DNA from 2 places in the Arthrobacter sp. MDT1-48-3 genome. Region 2 is predicted to be linked to the other one. Evidence: predicted binding sites of a transcription regulator. Region 2 holds the regulator's gene; the other holds the start of a gene.

Region 1 (8,778 bases), on a different contig from region 2:
AAGATGCCACACGTTCGCGACAACTCCAAGTCTAGCTGGGCTTTGAACGGCATCGGCCGCAGGGATGCCCGGACGGGCTCCCTGCGGCCGATGGTCGTGCTGCGGTCGGCAGCGGTGCGTGGATCAGGCCGACGCCGCTTCGAGCGACCGCCGGTTCAGGACCTTCTTCTCCTGCTTCTTCAGCTCGGGCTCGTTGAGCCGCAGCGCCGCGTACAGCGGCGCCGCGATGAAGATGGTGCCGAGAGTGCCGAGGATGATGCCGATGAACAGTGCCAGCGACAGGTCCTGCAGGGTGCCGGCGCCCAGCAGGAAGGCGCCGATGAACAGGATCGACGCGACCGGCAGGATCGCGACCACCGAGGTGTTGATCGAGCGGACGAGCGTCTGGTTCACCGCGAGGTTGACCTGCTCGGCGAAGGTGCGCTTCGTGGAGATCGTGACGTCGGCCGTGTTCTCGCGGATCTTGTCGAACACCACCACCGTGTCGTACAGGGCGTAGCTGAGGATCGTGAGGAAGCCGATGATCGCCGAGGGTGTCACCTCGAAGTCGCTGAGCGAGTACAGTCCCGCGGTCACGACCATGACCACCACGAGGGCGGCCATCGCAGCGAGGGCCATCTTCCATGTGCGGAAGTAGATGGCCATGAGTACCGCGGCCAGGAAGACGAACACGCCGAAGCCGATCAGGGCCTGGCGGCTGACGTCCTCACCCCAGGTCGGGCCGACGAAGCTCGAGGTCACCTGGTCCTCGCCCACCCCGTACCCGCTGATGAGGTTGTCGCGGACGCTGAGGGTCTCGTCGTCCGAGAGGCGCTCGGTCTGGACACGCATGGTGTCGGCCGCGATGTTGGTGACCCGCGGGACGGCGTCGGGCACGACGTCCGTCACGGCGGCCTCCCCGATCGCGGTGTCGGTGTTCTCGGTGGCGGACACCGTGAACTCGGATCCGCCGCGGAAGTCGATGCCGAGGTTGAAGCCGCCCTTGACCACCGGGATGATGATCGAGATCAGCACGGCGAGACCGGCGATGAGGAACCAGAGGTTCCGCTTGGCGACGAAGGGATAGGAGCGCTTCCCCGAGTACAGCTCGTTGCCGAACGTGGCAAAGCTTGTGCGGCTCATTCGTTGTTCTCTTTCTGGGACGAACCGGTGCGCCCGGCAAGGGCCTTCTGCTGCTCCGCGCGGCGGCGCTCGGCGATGGTCATGCGGCGGTCGGCTTCGGCCGCGGCGCCCTTGTTCCTGGTCCGGGCCACCGCGACGGACTGCTCCCCCTTCTCGGTCCTCTCGCCCGGCTCGCGCAGCCTGCCTGCTCCGCGGTAGAGCGGGATGCCTCCGAGCCTGCTCGGGTCCAGCCCCGACCAGGGGTGTCCCTCGCCGAAGAACTTGGTCCTGGCCAGCAGGCGGAGCACCGGATGGGTGAAGAGGAAGACGACCACGAGGTCGGCGATGGCCGTCAGGCCGAGCGTGAAGGCGAAGCCACGGACGTTGCCGACGGCCACGAAGTACAGCACGAGTGCGGCCAGCAGGTTCACGGCCTTCGACGCGAGCACGGTGCGCTTGGCACGGCGCCAGCCGTTCTCGACGGCGGAGATGAGCCCGCGCCCGTCACGGAGCTCGTCCCGGATGCGCTCGAAGTAGACGATGAACGAGTCGGCGGTCTGGCCGATGGCGACGATCAGCCCGGCGACACCGGCCAGGGACAGCCGGTAGTTCTCCGTCCAGCCGAGGATGCAGATGGCCAGGTAGGTGAGGACGCCGGCGACCACCAGCGATGCGATGGTGACGAGGCCCAGCAACCGGTACTGGAACATCGAGTACACGGCGACGAGGAGGAGTCCGATCAGGCCGGCGACGAGACCGAGCCGGAGCTGGTCGGCACCGAGGGTCGCGGAGATCTGCTGCTCGCTCTGGATCTCGAAGCTGATCGGCAGTGCGCCGTACTTCAGCTGCTCGGACAGTGCGGCGGCGGATTCCTCCGTGAAGTTGCCACTGATCTGGGGGTTGCCGTCGGGGATCACGGCGTTGGTGGTCGGCGCCGAGACGATCCGGCCGTCGAGCACGATGGCGAACTGGTTGCGGGGGTCTCCCGAGCCGATGGCGTAGAGGCGCTCGGTGACCTCCCGGAAGGTCTGCGTGCCCTCGTCGTTGAAGTCGATGTTCACGGCCCAGGTGTTCAGTGCCTGGCCCTGCGCTCCGCGCTGCAGCCCGTAGCTCGCGGTCGAGATGTCCGTCCCGGGGACCTCGACGGGTCCCAGGATGTACTTGCCCTGCGTGTCGGGCTCGCAGGCGACCATCGGCTGGTCGGCCGGCGCGGGCTCCTCGGCGGGCTCGAGCGCGGCGGGATCGAGGCAGTCCAGTGCCTCGAACTGCTTGTAGAGCTCCGGGGTGATCCAGTTCGGATCGCTCGCGTCCTGCGGCTCGGCCGCCGGCTGCGGCAGCTGGTCGTCGGGTGTCGGGGTCTCCGCGGGCGGCGCCTGGCCCGGTCCTCCGGCGAGGACCGGTCGGAACTCCATCTGGGCCGAGGCCTGGATGAGGTCGCGCGTCTCGGGATCCGGGGTGCCGGGCAGCGACACGATGACGTTCTGCCCGGACTGCGTGTTGATCTCGGCCTCGGCGACGCCGGAGCCGTCCACGCGCTGGCGGATGATCTCGACGGCCTGGTCGAGCTGTTCGGGGGTGATCTCCGTGCCGCCCTGGACCCGTGGGGCGAGGATCATCTGTGTTCCGCCCTCGAGGTCGAGGGCCAGCCGGGGACTCCAGCTCGCGGTGCTCCAGTAGGAACCCGCTCCCAGCAGGATCGCGAGCAGTGCTGTCAATGCGCCCAGCCAGACTAGTGTCCGCTTGGCTGCCGTCCCGGGACCGGTACGAGGCATGGTGGGTGTCCTTATTCAGTGGCGCGGCTCTCGCGCCGGGTTGATCCAGAGAGGGCGCGGCTGAGTACCGCGCCCCAGAAGATGCTAGTTGTCGGGGTTCACTTTGGGGTCGCGCGCATCCCGCGCGTCGCGGTTCTCCCGGGTGGACTGCTCGCGGTCCAGCCGCTCCAGCGTCTCCTCCGGGGTCTCGACGCCCGATACCGCGCCGGGAGTTCCCGCGGCGGTCGAACCGGCCGTCGGCGTCCGATCGAGCGACGACGCGTCGTCGGGCACCGCGGCGCCGTCGTAGGCGTCGAGATCGCCGCGGTCCGCCGTGGCGTCCGCGTCATGGGCGACGGTCGGTTCCTGCGTGACGACCTTGGAGAGGGCCTGGGTGTGCACCGTGGCGGTGTTCCCGGGCGACAGTTCGAGGACGGCCTTGTTGTTCTCCTGGTCGATCGAGACGATCGTCCCGTAGAGGCCGAACTGGGTCATGACCTCGGTGCCGGGCTCCATCTGCGTCCGCATCTCCTTCACCTGCTGCTGCGTCTTCCGCTGCCTGCGGAACATGGTGAAGATCAGGAATGCCAGCGCCAGCGGCAGCAGGAGGGAGAAGATGTCGAAGGGAGGGGCATCTCCGGAGGTGGTCTGGGCGACTACATGTGCGAGCACTGGGAATTTCCGTTCCTGGGACTGGAGGTGTGGGCGGCAGGACTGTGCCCCGGCACACATTCGAAGACACCAGTGTAAAGGGGAAAGCTGGGCGTCTCCTCGTCAGGAGTCCGGCCGGCTCCAGCTGTCAAGGCCCGATTCCGCTCCGAGGAGGGTGTCCGGCGCCACGGAGAACAGGTCCTCCGGCATGGCCGCGGCCACGTTCGCGGGCATCTCCAGGCCCAGATGCTTCCACGCTGCCGCCGTCGCGATCCTGCCGCGCGGAGTGCGCCCCAGCATGCCCTCACGGACCAGGTACGGCTCGGCGACGGTCTCCACCGTCTCCGGTTCCTCCCCCACCGCGATGGCGAGGGTCGACAGCCCCACGGGACCGCCGTTGAACTTGGTGATCAGCGCTGTCAGGACGGACCGGTCCAGCCGGTCCAGGCCCCTGGCGTCCACCTCGTACATGTCGAGGGCTGCGCTGGCTGACCGCGCGTCGATGAGGTCGATACCGTGCACGAGCGCCCAGTCCCGCACGCGTCGGAGCAACCGGTTCGCGATACGGGGCGTTCCCCGTGAACGCCCGGCGATCTCGGCGAAGGCGGCGGAGTTCACCTTCATGTCCATGAGCATCGCGGAGCGGCGGAGCACCAGCTCGAGCTCCTCGGTCGAGTAGAACTCGAGGTGACCGGTGAATCCGAACCGGTCGCGGAGGGGTCCGGGCAGCAGCCCGGCGCGGGTGGTCGCGCCGACGAGTGTGAACGGCGGCAGCTCCAGCGGGATCGCGGTGGCCCCGGGGCCCTTGCCCACGATGATGTCCACGCGGAAGTCCTCCATGGCCATGTAGAGCATCTCCTCGGCGGGCCGCGACATGCGGTGGATCTCGTCGAGGAACAGGACCTCCCCCTCCGTCAGGGAGGAGAGGATCGCGGCGAGGTCACCGGCGTGCTGGATCGCGGGCCCGGAGGTGATGCGCAGCGGTGCGTTCATCTCCGCGGCGATGATCATGGCGAGCGTCGTCTTCCCGAGTCCGGGAGGGCCGGAGAGCAGGACGTGGTCAGCGCTGCGCCCGCGCAGGCGCGAGGCCTCCAGGACGAGCGAGAGCTGCCGCCGTACCCGCTTCTGACCGACGAAGTCGTCGAGGTTCTTCGGCCGCAGGGCCGCCTCCACCGCCCTGTCCTCGGGGTCGGCCGCCGGCGCGACGAGCGGGGCGTCCTCGGGGTGACTGTCCGTCATGACCCGACCTTCGTCCGGGCCGAGCTACGCGCGCCGTCCTGGCCGAGGCGACGCAGGGTGAGCTTCAGGATCTGGCCCACGTCGCCCGTCTCGGCGATCTCCGGTGCCTCCGCGACGGCCGCGTCGATGGCGGCCCCGGCGTCCTTCTCGGACCAGCCGAGCCCCATCATGGCCGTGAGTACCTGGCCCTGCCACGTCTGCTGGGAGACGCCCGGCTTCGACTCCAGGGGCACGAGCTTCCCGGCGAGTTCGAGCACGATGCGCCGCGCACCCTTGGGGCCGATGCCGGGCACCTTGCTGAACGCCTTGTCGTCACCCGAGGAAGCAGCCACCCGGATCGCGTCCGGTGCGTGGACGGCGAGGACGGCGAGGGCGAGGCGGGGGCCCACGCCGCTGACCGCCAGGAGCGTCTCGAAGACCTCGCGCTGATCGGCGTCCTCGAAACCGAAGAGCGTCATGGAATCCTCGCGCACGATCATCGCGGTGGCGACCGTCGCCTCGGCCCCGACGCGCAGCCCGGCAAGGGTCTGCGGCGTGGCCTGGACCTGCATGCCGAAGCCGTTGACGTCGAGAACGGCGGAGTGCAGGCCCACGTGGGTCACTGTCCCGCGCAGGGAACTGATCATGAGGGTCTCCAGGGGCACGAGTGGGAAGGGGCGGGCCGGGCTGTCACCCGGCGTCGAACATACGTTCTAATCGTCAACCGTACCGGCCTCTCCGCGCAGGGGCGACCCCGCCACACCGGGAAGGGCGTATCCGCTCCGGCACGGAGCGGCTGCAGGGCCGGTCGACGGCGATCGAGGCGCCGTGCCGGGGTTCGGGCAGCGTAGGCCCGGACCGGCTAGCGACGTCGGGCGCGGGCTTCCGCCTCGGCCCAGATCCGCTGGGCGGGCGTGACGGACCCGCCGGACGCCGCAGCACCCTGCAGGCCCACTCCCCTCCGCCAGGCGTGCGTGATCGCGAGCGCGAGCGCGTCGGCGGCGTCGGCCGGCTTCGGCGCGGTCTCCAGGCGCAGGATCTTAGTCACCATCTTCGTGACGGCGACCTTGTCCGCCTGCCCGTTCCCCGTGACGGCGGCCTTGACCTCGGTGGGCGTGTGAAGGGCCACCGGGATGCCCCGGCGCGCGGCGGCCACGATGACGACCCCGGACGCCTGCGCGGTACCCATGACGGTACTGATGTTGGTTCCGCTGAACACGCGCTCGACGGCGAGGGCCTGCGGTTCGTGCAGGTCCAGCCACGAGTCGACGGCCTCCGAGATGACCAGGAGCCGCTCGTCGAGGCTCCTGCCCGCCTCCGTACCGACCACGCCGACGGCGACGAGCGTCGAGCGCCGGTTCGGCTCGATGTCGACGACGGCGAGGCCGCAGCGCGTCAGCCCCGGGTCCACGCCCATGACGCGGTACGTCACGGTGTCACCGGTCCTGCGATGCCGAGCGGTGCGATGTCAGTCGTCGTTCTCGAGCTCACCCAGGACGTCGTCCGAGAGGTGGGCGTTCGAGTAGACGTTCTGGACGTCGTCGAGCTCCTCCAGGGCGTCCACGAGCTTGAGGAACTTCCGGCCGCCGTCGGCGTCGAGGTCCACCTGCATCGACGGCACGAACTCGACCTCGTCGGTCTCGTACTCGATGCCGCTCTCATCGAGCGCCGCAACCACGGCCCGGAGGTCCTGCGGCTCGGAGACGATCTCGAAGGTGTCGGTGGACTCCTTGACCTCGTCCGCTCCCGCGTCGAGGACCGACAGCAGCAGCTCGTCCTCGGTGAGTCCGTTCTTCGGCAGCGTGACGACGCCCTTGCGCGCGAACAGGTACGCCACGGAACCGGGATCCGCGATGGTCCCGCCGTTGCGGCTGATCCCGAGGCGCACCTCGGAGGCCGCGCGGTTCTTGTTGTCCGTGAGGCACTCGATGAGCAGGGCCGAGCCCTGGGGCCCACGGGCCTCGTACATGATGGTCTGGTAGTCGACGGCCTCGCCGAGCAGGCCGGCGCCGCGCTTCACGGCACGGTTGATGTTGTCGATCGGCACGGAGGTCTTCTTCGCCTTCGACACGGCCAGCTCGAGGCCGGGGTTACCCGCGACGTCGGCCCCGCCGGCCCGCGCGGCGACCTCGATGTTCTTGATCAGCTTGGCGAAGGACTTCGCGCGCTTGGCGTCGATCGCCGCCTTCTTGTGCTTGGTGGTTGCCCACTTGGAGTGCCCCGACATGCTTACGCTTCCCCTCTGATCATCCGAATAAACAGTTCGTGGACCCGCCGCTCCCCCGTGACCTCCGGATGGAAGCTCGTGGCCAGCAGGTTCCCTGAACGCACTGCGACAATTCTAGCGACCGGCTCCAACTCGGACGCCCCGCCGGCACCGTCGTCCCCCGCCGCCCCGCCCGGGCTGGTGGACGTGCCGGCGGCCGGGCCCGGCTGTGGAGCCTGCCCGGCGGGCACCTGCGCGAGCACCTCGACGCCGTCGCCCACCTTCTCCACCCACGGCGCGCGGATGAAGACGGCCCGCACGGGGTCCCCTCCCGCAGCACTGCCGGTCGTTGCGAGGCCCGCAAAGGCGAGGTCGGTTTCGAAGGACTCCCGCTGGCGGCCGAAGGCGTTGCGCCGCACCACCATGTCGAGCCCGCCGAGCGTCTGCTGCGGATTGCCGAGCCGGTCCACCGATGGATCGGCGATGACGTCGGACAGCAGGATCATGCCGGCGCACGAGCCGTAGACGGGCAGGCCGCCGGCGATGAGGTCCCGCAGCGGGTCCGCCAGGCCGAAAGTGCGGGTGAGCTTGTCCATCGTCGTGGACTCGCCGCCGGGGATGATCAGGCCGTCGATCGCTGCGAGTTCCGAGGGCCGCCGGACGGGCACGGCGCGCCCGCCCAGCGAGGTGATGGTCGCGATGTGCTCGCGCACGTCACCCTGGACCGCGAGCACTCCGACGACGACGTCCGCGCGGACCGTCGTCGTACCGGCGGCAGCGCGGACCGTGGCGTGGTCGGAGGCGGCGGACGGAGCGGCGCCCGACGTGGGCAGGGGGGCCGAGAAGGACGGGGAGGTCATCCCTCAATTCTAGGTCGCCGGCACCGTCCTGCCGCCGCCGGAGGGCCGGCGTGAGCAGCGCCTCCCCGCCGCGTCCCGGGAAGACGGGCCGGCCTGCGATAATTTATAGCCATGAATCCCCTTCCAGTCCTCGTGGGCAAGGCCGTGCGCGTCGCTTCGCGCCTGCGCGGCGGCGGCTCCGCGTTCCCCGGCCTCGTGGTCGAGCGCCTCGACCCCGGCTTCATGGGCCGGGCGCTCTCCGGCCTCCCCCACGGCGTCGTCGTCGTGAGCGGGACGAACGGCAAGACCACCACCACCAAGATGGTCGTCGAGCTGCTCGAGGGCCAGGGCCTGAGCGTCTTCACCAACCGGACGGGCAGCAACTTCACCCGCGGCGTCGCCGCCGCGCTGCTCGGCGAGGTCGACTGGCGTGGACGCCTGAAGGCCGACGTCGCCGTGCTCGAGCTCGACGAGGCGCACGCCGTGCACTTCGTGAAGCTCGTCCCACCCCGGCACTCGCTGCTCCTGAACGTCCTCCGCGACCAGCTCGACCGCTTCGGCGAGATCGATGCCACGACACGCCTGCTCGAGCGCATCGCCCTCGCCACCACGGGGACCGTCGTCCTCAACCGTGAGGACCCCCGCGTCGCGGGCCTCGCCTCGTCCGTACCGGCGACCGAGGTCGTCTACTTCGGCCTCGACGCGTCGCTGAGGAGCACCTTTCCCAACGACGACGAACTGCGCGGTGCCGAGGGCACCGCGCCGGCGTCGGCCCTGCCCGCGGACGTGGTGCTGCGCTCGGTGGACGGGAACTCGGCGGAATTCGAGGTCGCCGGTTCGACCACCCGGACCGACCTCCGCCTCCGCGGCGTCTACAACATCTTCAACGCTGCGGCGGCCCTCGCGGCGGCCCGGGCGGTCCTGGGCGGGACGGCCGACACCGCGAGACTGTTCTCGTCGCTGGCCGCCGTCGAACCCGCCTTCGGTCGCGGGGAGAGCCTCGTGGTCGACG
Region 2 (8,778 bases):
TCGGGTTCGACGGCTGCACGCAGCGCCCGGGCCAGGGCCTTGAACTGGGCCTCGACGATGTGGTGCGGATCGCGGCCCGCGAGGACGGTCACGTGGAGGCAGATCTGGGCGTGCAGCGCGATCGCTTCGAGGACGTGGCGCGTGAGGGATCCGGTGAAGTGCCCGCCGATGAGGTGGTACTCCTGCCCGGCGGGTTCTCCCCCGTGCACCAGGAAGGGCCGTCCGGAGATGTCGACGACGGCGTTGGCGAGGGCCTCGTCCAGCGGCACCGTGGCCTCGCCGAAACGGCGGATGCCCGCCTTCGTGCCCAGGGCCTGCCGGAGGGCCTCGCCGATCGCGATCGCCGTGTCCTCGACCGTGTGGTGGACGTCGATGTGGGTGTCACCGGAGGACCTGATGGTGAGGTCGATCAGGGAGTGCTTCGACAGGGCGGTGAGCATGTGGTCGTAGAACGGCACGGTGGTATCGATGGAGGACACGCCCGTGCCGTCGAGGTCGAGTTCCACGAGGACGCTGGACTCACTCGTGACGCGCTCGATGCGGGCCGTACGGCCGCTGGCGGCATCAACTGTCATTGCATTCCTTCTGTTCGCCGGCGGTCGGCCGGGCGCTGATCGGCAGTGGTCGGGAGGGCTGGGTGGCGCGGGGCCGGGAGGATGCGGCGCTCCGAACCCTTCAAGTCTAGGAGGACCGGGCCGGGCGGGGCGCCGCGGTACCGGCTACAGCAGCTTCTTCAACGCTGTGAGGAACACCGTGGTCTCCCGCTCTGTTCCGGCGGTGACGCGCAGGGAGCCGGGAATGCCGACGTCGCGGATGAGCACGCCTGCGTCCAGCAGGCCCTCCCAGACCCGGTGGGGATCCTCGAGGCCCGAGAAGAAGACGAAATTGGCGTCCGACGGAGCCGGCGAGAGCCCGAGGTCCTCGAGTTCCCGCACGATGCGGTCGCGCTGCACCTTGATGGCCTCGACATTGGACAGCAGCGTCTCTGCGTGGGTGAGTGCGGCGTTGGCCGCCGCCTGCGTGATGGCCGACAGGTGGTACGGAAGGCGGACCAGCCGGAGGGCGTCGGTGACCTCCGGGGCGGCGGCGAGGTACCCCAGCCGCGCCCCCGCCAGGGCGAAGGCCTTGCTCATGGTGCGCGAGACCAGCAGGCGCGGTCGGCCGGGGAGCAGCGTGAGCGCGCTCGGTGTCCCCTGCTGGGCGAACTCGCCGTACGCCTCGTCCACGATGATGATGGCCCGCGCGTCCTCGCCGGCCTCGTACGCGGCCTCGACGACGTCGAGCCCCAGTGCCGTGCCGGTGGGGTTGTTGGGAGAGCACAGGAAGACGACGTTCGCATCCGAGGACCGGATGGCGCGGGCTGTCGCGTCCGGCGTCATCGAATAGGCGGACCCGCGCTCGGCGGTGATGTAGCGGGTTCCCGTCCCGCTGGCGAGCAGCGGGTACATCGAGTACGTCGGCGGGAAGCCGATCGCCGTGCGTCCCGGCCCGCCGAAGGCCTGGAGGACCTGCTGCAGGACCTCGTTCGACCCGTTGGCCGCCCAGAGCTGCTCGGGCGTCAGCCCGTGCCCGAGGTAGTCGGCGAGGTTCTTCCGCAGCTCGGTGAACTCGCGGTCCGGGTACCGGTTCAGCCCCGTGGTGGCTTCGGCGACGGCCTGGACGATGGCTGCATGCACGTCCGCCGGTACACCGTGGGTGTTCTCGTTGACGTTCAGCAGGATCGGCACATCGAGCTGCGGTGCACCGTAGGGGTGCATCCCGACGAGGTCATCGCGCAGGGGGAGGTTTGCCAGGGCATCGACGGAGGAGGGCACCGGTCAAGTTTAAGCGATGACGGCCCTCGCAGCGAATGCTGCACGTCGGGCGCCTGGACCGGCCCTGCCCGGCAGTGCGGGAACCGATGCGGGACCGGGGGCTAGCCCTCGGCCGGTATGGAGATACTCTGGCCGGCCTGGACGACGGACGAGCGGAGATTGTTGAGCTCGACCATCTCCGTGACGACGTCGCGCGGGTCGCGATCGGGGGCGTACCGCACGGCGAGGTCCCACAGGGTCTCGCCCGCGGCCACGTTGACGTCGACGACGGACGAGGAGACGGGAGCCGATTCCCCGGCCTGGGCCTGCGAGGTCAGGAAGGCCCCGAGGAGGATCAGGGCGGCGACGCCCAGCGCGATCGGCAGGCCCACGAGGAGCAACCGCCCCCGCCGGGTGAGGGTCAGCGGGCGCTCCGGTTCCCGCGACGAGAGCTGGTGCTCCCCCGCCGACACGGAAGCCGGCGCGGGAGTCGAAGGAGCCGCGACGAGCCGGAGGTGGACCCCCGGCCGGGCGGGTGCCAGTGCCAACGCCGTACTGCCCTGCGGTGCTGGTGCCTCTGTCATCGGCCTACCTCTTTCCCTTCGAATGTTCCGTGTGGAAACGCAGCGTGTTTCGAACACACGTTCTAATTCAGCTGCGCTTATTTCTAGCATCTACGGACGATGCTTGTCGAGACTCGCTCGAACATATGTTTGAAAACCGCCCCGGACTGGCCTAGCGTGAACAGCACGGTCCATCACCGGCGTGTCCTGCTCCTGAGCCGCAGGCCTGCCGGTGATGGTCCCAAGACAACCATCCGCCACTGACAGAAACGGCTCCCACTGCGCGGGAGCCGCACGGCGGATACGACGGGATGCGCAGTCCCAGGCGAAAGGCACACCAGTGGTGGAACCAACACCGGCAGCGCGGCAGGAATCGAACATCGCCGACGTCCCCACCGATGCCGTGCCCCTCTCGGCCGGGCGGGGACGCCCGAGGGGCCGCTCTGTGTCGAAGGGGCTGACGGCGCGCCAGCTGACCATCCTCGAGACCATCCAGCGCTCGATCGCCGACAAGGGCTACCCGCCCTCCATGCGGGAGATCGGCGACACGGTCGGGCTGGCCAGCCTGTCGAGCGTGACGCACCAGCTCTCCCAGCTGGAACGGCTCGGCTACCTGCGACGGGACCCGAAGCGTCCTCGCGCCATGGAGGTGCTGCTGCCCCTGACGCTCGCGTCGGAGCCGGTGTCCGCCGGCGCCTCCCCGACGGACCGCAAGCCTGCGGGCGAGCACCAGATCGCCGTCGACACCGCCCTCGTGCCGCTCGTCGGCCGCATCGCGGCAGGCGGGCCCATCCTCGCCGACCAGGTCGTGGAGGACGTCATGCCCCTGCCGCGCCAGCTCGTCGGGCACGGGGACCTCTTCATGCTCAGGGTCTCCGGGGACTCGATGGTGGATGCCGCGATCTGCGACGGCGACTGGGTCGTGGTGCGGCGGCAGCAGAGCGCCCAGAACGGCGACATCGTCGCGGCGCTGCTTGACGACGAGGCCACCGTGAAGACCTTCCGCCAGCGTGACGGTCACACGTGGCTCCTGCCGCAGAACACGCGCTACGAACCGATCCTGGGCGACCACGCCAGCATCATGGGCAAGGTCGTCTCGGTGATGCGCGCCCTCTAGGAGGCGCTCCGGCGCGTCGTCGGCGACGCCGCCGAGCGCTTCGGCGTCCCTCCCGGCGCCGACGTAGCAGGCGAACCTACCGGGCGCCCTCCAGGAGGCCTACGGATACGGCGGGACGGGCGTCAGCGGCCCGAGAGGCGTTCGAGGATGCCCGTGACCGTGGCGCGGTCGGTGGTCGCCCAGAAGGGCGGCAGGGCCGCCCGGAGGAACCCGCCGTACCGTGCGGTGGCGAGGCGGCTGTCCAGCACTGCCACCACTCCCCTGTCTCCCGCCGCCCGGATGAGGCGACCCGCTCCCTGGGCGAGCCGCACGGCCGCGTGGGTGGCGGAGACACTCATGAATCCGTTGCCACCGTTCCGCGCGACGGCCCTCGTCCGGGCCGTCATCAGGGGATCGTCGGGTCGGGGGAACGGGATGCGGTCGATCACCACCAGCCGGCACGACGCCCCCGGCACGTCGACGCCCTGCCACAGCGACATGGTCCCGAACAGGCAGGTGTCGGGCTCGTCGGCGAACTGCGTGACCAGTGCGCTGAGGGAGGACTCCCCCTGGCACAGGATCTCGAAGTCGACCTTCGGCCGGAGCGCCTCGGCCGCCTCCTCGGCGGCCCGTTTGGACGAGAAGAGGCCCAGAGCGCCCCCGCGTGAGGCCCTGAGCAGGACCAGCAGCTCATTCAGCTGGGCGTCCGACGTGCCCCGCTCGGGTTTGGGCAGGTCCTTCGCCACGTAGAGGACGCCCTGGCGCGGATAGTCGAAGGGGCTCCCGACGTCCACGCCGGTCCAGGCGGGCGCACCGGGACCGCTGAGGCCCAACGACCCCGCCACCGGACCGAACTCCGAGCCGATGGCGAGCGTCGCCGACGTCAGGATCACGGTGTGGTCCTCGAAGAGGCCTTCCCGCAGCCGTCCCGCCACCGAGAGCGGGGCGACGTTCAGGGTCGCCGGTGCACTCTCGTCGGGCTGCGCATAGCCGGCACCCGGTGTGAAGGTGCTCGGGCGGGATGCCCAGACCACTTCGTTGAGATCCGGTGCCGCGAGGATGCGCTCGGCCAGCTCGAAGACCAGCGTCGTCCTCGAGCGGGCGACCTGCCGGCCACCGTCGGCGTCGGCCTCCGATTTGCCGTCCGTCTTCGTGTCGGACAGGGCGGCCCGTGCCGCGTCGCGGACCTGCGCCAGCGACTGTTCGAGATCGTCCGGCAGGCCGCCGGGCAGCAGGCCGGACGGGATGAGCTCGGCGGAGGCCTCGAACGCTGCGGCCGCGGTGTCGAGGGCGCCGGTGCTGATGGAGGCGTGGCGCCGCAGGGCGGTCGCCGCGGCCATCACCATCGAGGCGGACAGCTGTCCGGACACGGCGCCCGTCACCCGGTCGTGGAGTTCATGGGCCTCGTCGATCACCACGACGTCGTATTCGGGGAGCACGGCAATGCCCTCGAAGGCGCTGATCGCGAGCATGGCGTGGTTGGTGATGATGATGTCGGCGTCGGCCGCGGCGGCCCGGGCCTTCTCGCTGAAGCACTCCTGGGCGACAGGACAGCGGGCAGCGCCGAGGCACTCCATGCTGGAGACGGAGACCTGGCGCCACGCGCGGTCGTTCACGCCGGGCACGAGGTCGTCGCGGTCACCCGTCGTCGTCTCCTCCGCCCACTCGCGGAGACGCACCACGTCCCTCCCGAGGGCCGATGCGGGGGCTCCACCGCCGGCAGGGGAAGGATGGGGGGCAGCGTCCTCGCCCAGGCTGAACAGGGCGTCCGGGGCGTCCTCCTCGGGAAATCCCCCGCCGGTCTTGTGCAGGCAGACGTAGTTCGAGCGGCCCTTGAGGAGCGCGACGTCGACCGGGCGTGCGAGCGCGGGCCGCACCGCGTCCAACAGGCGCGGGAGGTCCCGCCCCACGATCTGCGCCTGCAGGGCGAGCGTCGCCGTCGAGACGACCGACGGACGGTCGCTCTCCAGGGCATGCGCGAGGAGCGGCACGAGGTAGGCCAGGGACTTGCCCGTCCCGGTGCCGGCCTGCACGAGGAGGTGGTCGCCGGAGCGGATGGCCTCGCTCACCTGCCGCACCATCTCGTGCTGGCCGGCGCGCATCTCACCGCCCATCGCCGCGACGGCGGCGTCGAGCAGTTCCAGGGCCTGCCGGGCCTCGGCGGAGTGGTGCGCCGCGTCCGGCGCCGCGACCGCAGCACCGGACCGCACGCTCTCACTCATGCCGGACGTACGGCTCCAGCTCGGCTGCCAGGCCCTCCCGGACCATCACCTCGAGGCGCGTGCCCTCGTCGGCGTGCTCCATCCCGAGGATCTCGACGTCCTCCTCATGGAGGCGGCTGACGACCTCGCCGTGCGCGTAGGGCACCAGCAGGTCGAGCTTGACGCCCGGACGCGGGATGTTCGTGCTGATCAGCTGACGGAGCTCGGTGAGCCCTGCGCCCGTCCGGGCCGAGACGACGACCGAGCGCTGCTCGCGCTGCCGCAGCCGTTCGATGACGAAGGGGTCGGCCGCGTCGGCCTTGTTGAGGACGATGATCTCGGGCACCTTGCGGGCGTCGACCTCGGTCAGCACCGCGCGGACGGCGGCGATCTGGCCTTCCGGATCCGGATGCGAGGCGTCCACGACGTGCAGGATCAGGTCGGCGTCGGCGACCTCCTCGAGGGTCGAGCGGAACGCCTCGATCAGCTGCGTGGGGAGCGACCGGACGAAACCGACCGTGTCGGCCAGCGTGTAACCGATGCCGTCCGGCGTCTCCGCCCTGCGGATCGTGGGATCCAGCGTCGCGAACAGCGCATTCTCGACGAGCACGCCGGCGTCGGTCAGCCGGTTCAGCAGCGACGACTTCCCGGCGTTGGTGTACCCGGCGATCGCGACGGAGGGGACCTGGTTGCGACGGCGGTTGGATCGCTTCGTCTCGCGCGCGGGCTTCATCTCCGCGATCTCCCGGCGCAGCTTGGCCATGCGCGTGCGGATCTTCCGGCGGTCGAGTTCGATCTTCGTCTCACCGGGTCCGCGGGAGCCCATGCCGGCGCTCGCGCTGCCGACCTGGCCGCCCGCCTGGCGGGACATCGACTCGCCCCAGCCACGCAGGCGCGGCAGCAGGTATTCGAGTTGCGCGAGTTCCACCTGGGCCTTGCCCTCGCGGGACTTGGCATGCTGCGCGAAGATGTCCAGGATCAGCGCGGTCCGGTCGATGACCTTGACCTTCACGATGTCCTCGAGCCCACGGCGCTGCGACGGCGACAGTTCGCTGTCGACGATCACGGTGTCGGCACCGGTCGCCTGCACGATGTCCTTCAGCTCCTGGGCCTTGCCCGACCCGAGGAACGTGCCGGGGTCCGGCTTGAGCCGGCGCTGCACGATCCCGTCGAGCACCTCGGACCCTGCGGTCTCCGCGAGGGCGGCCAGTTCCTGCAGCGAGTTCTCGGCATCCTGCGCCGTGCCCTCGCTCCACAGACCGGCGAGCACGACCCGCTCCAGCCTCAGCTGCCGGTACTCGACCTCGGTGACGTCCTCGAGTTCGGTGGACAGTCCCGCGACACGGCGGAGCGCGCGGCGCTCGGCCAGGTCCTCCTGGTCCCCGTCCGCGTCGGAGGGCACTTCGTCCTTCGACAGCGCGAGCGCGCGCGACCGCCAGGTCTTCTCCACGGGCGGTGCGGTGTCGCCCGTCTTCTGAGGTCCGTTCGTCGCCTTCGCCGTGGCAGCTTCGTCGCTGGCGAGGATCCGGTCGATGACGGCTTGGATCTCCTCCCGGCCCATGTTGGCTCCGGTGGAATGTCCGTGATTCTCGGTCATGGTCTCCCTAGGTGGATGTCGTCCAATTCTACGGCCGCCGGAGGGACGCCTTCCAACGAATTCTCCCAGCGCGAAAACTGCCCGGAGGGTGCCGCGGACCGGGGCACTAGGCTTTCCTGCATGGAGTCACAGCACTATTTCAGCGCGCAACCGGCCGGACCCGACGTCCGCCGCCCCCTGTCCGTCGTCCTCGCCGGCGCCCGCCGCGACCTGGTGACGTCGTCGGGCCTGTTCAGCCCCGACGGCGTGGACAAGGGGACGGCGATCCTCCTCGACACCGTCCCCGAGCCCGAGGGACAGCACCTGCTGGACATCGGCAGCGGCTGGGGTCCGATCGCCCTCACCATGGCCCTGAAGGCTCCTGCGGCGACGGTGCATGCGGTGGACGTGAACGAGCGCTGCGTCGCGCTGACGGCCGAGAACGCCGAACGGTTGGGGCTCTCCAATGTGGTGGCGACGACGCCGGACGACGTCGACGCCGACCTGCGCTTCGACACCATCTGGTCCAATCCGCCCATCCGGATCGGTAAGCAGGAACTGCATGCCCTGCTCCTGCGCTGGCTGCCACGCCTGGCCCCGGACGGACGGGCATGGCTCGTGGTGCAGAAGAACCTCGGTGCGGACTCGCTTCAGCGCTGGCTCGGCGACGAGTTGCCCGAGGGTTTCACCGTCCGCCGCGCCGAGACCTCGAAGTCGTTCCGCATCCTCGAGGTCCACCGGCCCGCCTGACGACTCCCGGCCGCTCCCGCCGCTCCCGCCCTCAGCCGGCGGGCAGCAGCATGCCGTCGGCGACGAGTTCGGCCGGTCCGCTGAGCTGGACGTGCTCGCGGCCCTCGGGCCCGTCGAAGAACGTCACCCCCACCACCCCGCCCGGAACGGCCACGAGCCACCGGGCCGGGGCACCTTCGCCGGCCCAGTACCGGGTGGCGGCCGCCGCTGCGCACGCGCCGGTGCCGCACGACTGCGTCTCCCCCACGCCGCGCTCGTGCACGCGCATGGTGAGTCGCCCGACGCCGTCCTCACCGACCAGCGGATCCGCGGGGACCACGAGCTCCACGTTCGTCCCGGCCGGTGGTAGGGGCTGCACTACCGGGGCGTGGTACAGCTCGGTGCGCTCGAGGTCGGCCCGATCGGCGAGTGCGACGACGGTGTGCGGGTTGCCCATGCTGATGGACAGCGCCGGGCGTTCGACGTCGAGCCCGCCGATGTCGACGAGGGAGTCCATGCCGCGCGCGACGGCCGCGTCCGGGAAGATGAACTCCCACGGCCCCATGTCGACCGCGTAGCCGTCCCCCGACCGTGTCACGCGCTTGACGCCCGCACGGGTCCCGATGGCGAGTTCGCCGCCGTCGGGCAGGTCGGCGACACCCTTGGCGAGGAGGAAGTACGCGAAGACACGCACGCCGTTGCCGCACATCTCCGACAGGGAGCCGTCGCCGTTGCGGTAGTCCATGAACCATTCGGCGTCGGGCTCCGTCTGCAGGAGGGCGCGTCCCTCCGGGAGCACTGCCGATCGCACGGCGCGGAT

What was found. Region 2 encodes LexA, which represses DNA repair genes until DNA is damaged. Its sites were predicted from a motif close to TCGAACANNTGTTCGA; they were not measured.
Region 1: the regulator LexA is predicted to act here: its motif matches at 5,422-5,437, upstream of ruvA (Holliday junction branch migration protein RuvA).

Annotation. Positions count from the first base shown of each region.
Region 1 covers NZ_JBTNDL010000004.1:180,446-189,223, forward strand. The annotation lists gene secF (protein translocase subunit SecF) at 124-1,122, opposite strand; gene secD (protein translocase subunit SecD) at 1,119-2,873, opposite strand; gene yajC (preprotein translocase subunit YajC) at 2,958-3,524, opposite strand; gene ruvB (Holliday junction branch migration DNA helicase RuvB) at 3,627-4,742, opposite strand; gene ruvA (Holliday junction branch migration protein RuvA) at 4,739-5,368, opposite strand; gene ruvC (crossover junction endodeoxyribonuclease RuvC) at 5,584-6,153, opposite strand; gene ACX80L_RS10790 (YebC/PmpR family DNA-binding transcriptional regulator) at 6,190-6,948, opposite strand; gene pdxT (pyridoxal 5'-phosphate synthase glutaminase subunit PdxT) at 6,951-7,787, opposite strand; gene ACX80L_RS10800 (MurT ligase domain-containing protein) at 7,899-8,778, shown strand, end outside.
Region 2 covers NZ_JBTNDL010000008.1:38,205-46,982, forward strand. The annotation lists gene hisB (imidazoleglycerol-phosphate dehydratase HisB) at 1-575, opposite strand, end outside; gene ACX80L_RS15000 (histidinol-phosphate transaminase) at 720-1,757, opposite strand; gene ACX80L_RS15005 (LysM peptidoglycan-binding domain-containing protein) at 1,916-2,377, opposite strand; gene lexA (transcriptional repressor LexA) at 2,760-3,473, shown strand; gene ACX80L_RS15015 (ATP-dependent DNA helicase) at 3,596-5,674, opposite strand; gene hflX (GTPase HflX) at 5,667-7,250, opposite strand; gene ACX80L_RS15025 (class I SAM-dependent methyltransferase) at 7,371-7,979, shown strand; gene dapF (diaminopimelate epimerase) at 8,011-8,778, opposite strand, start outside.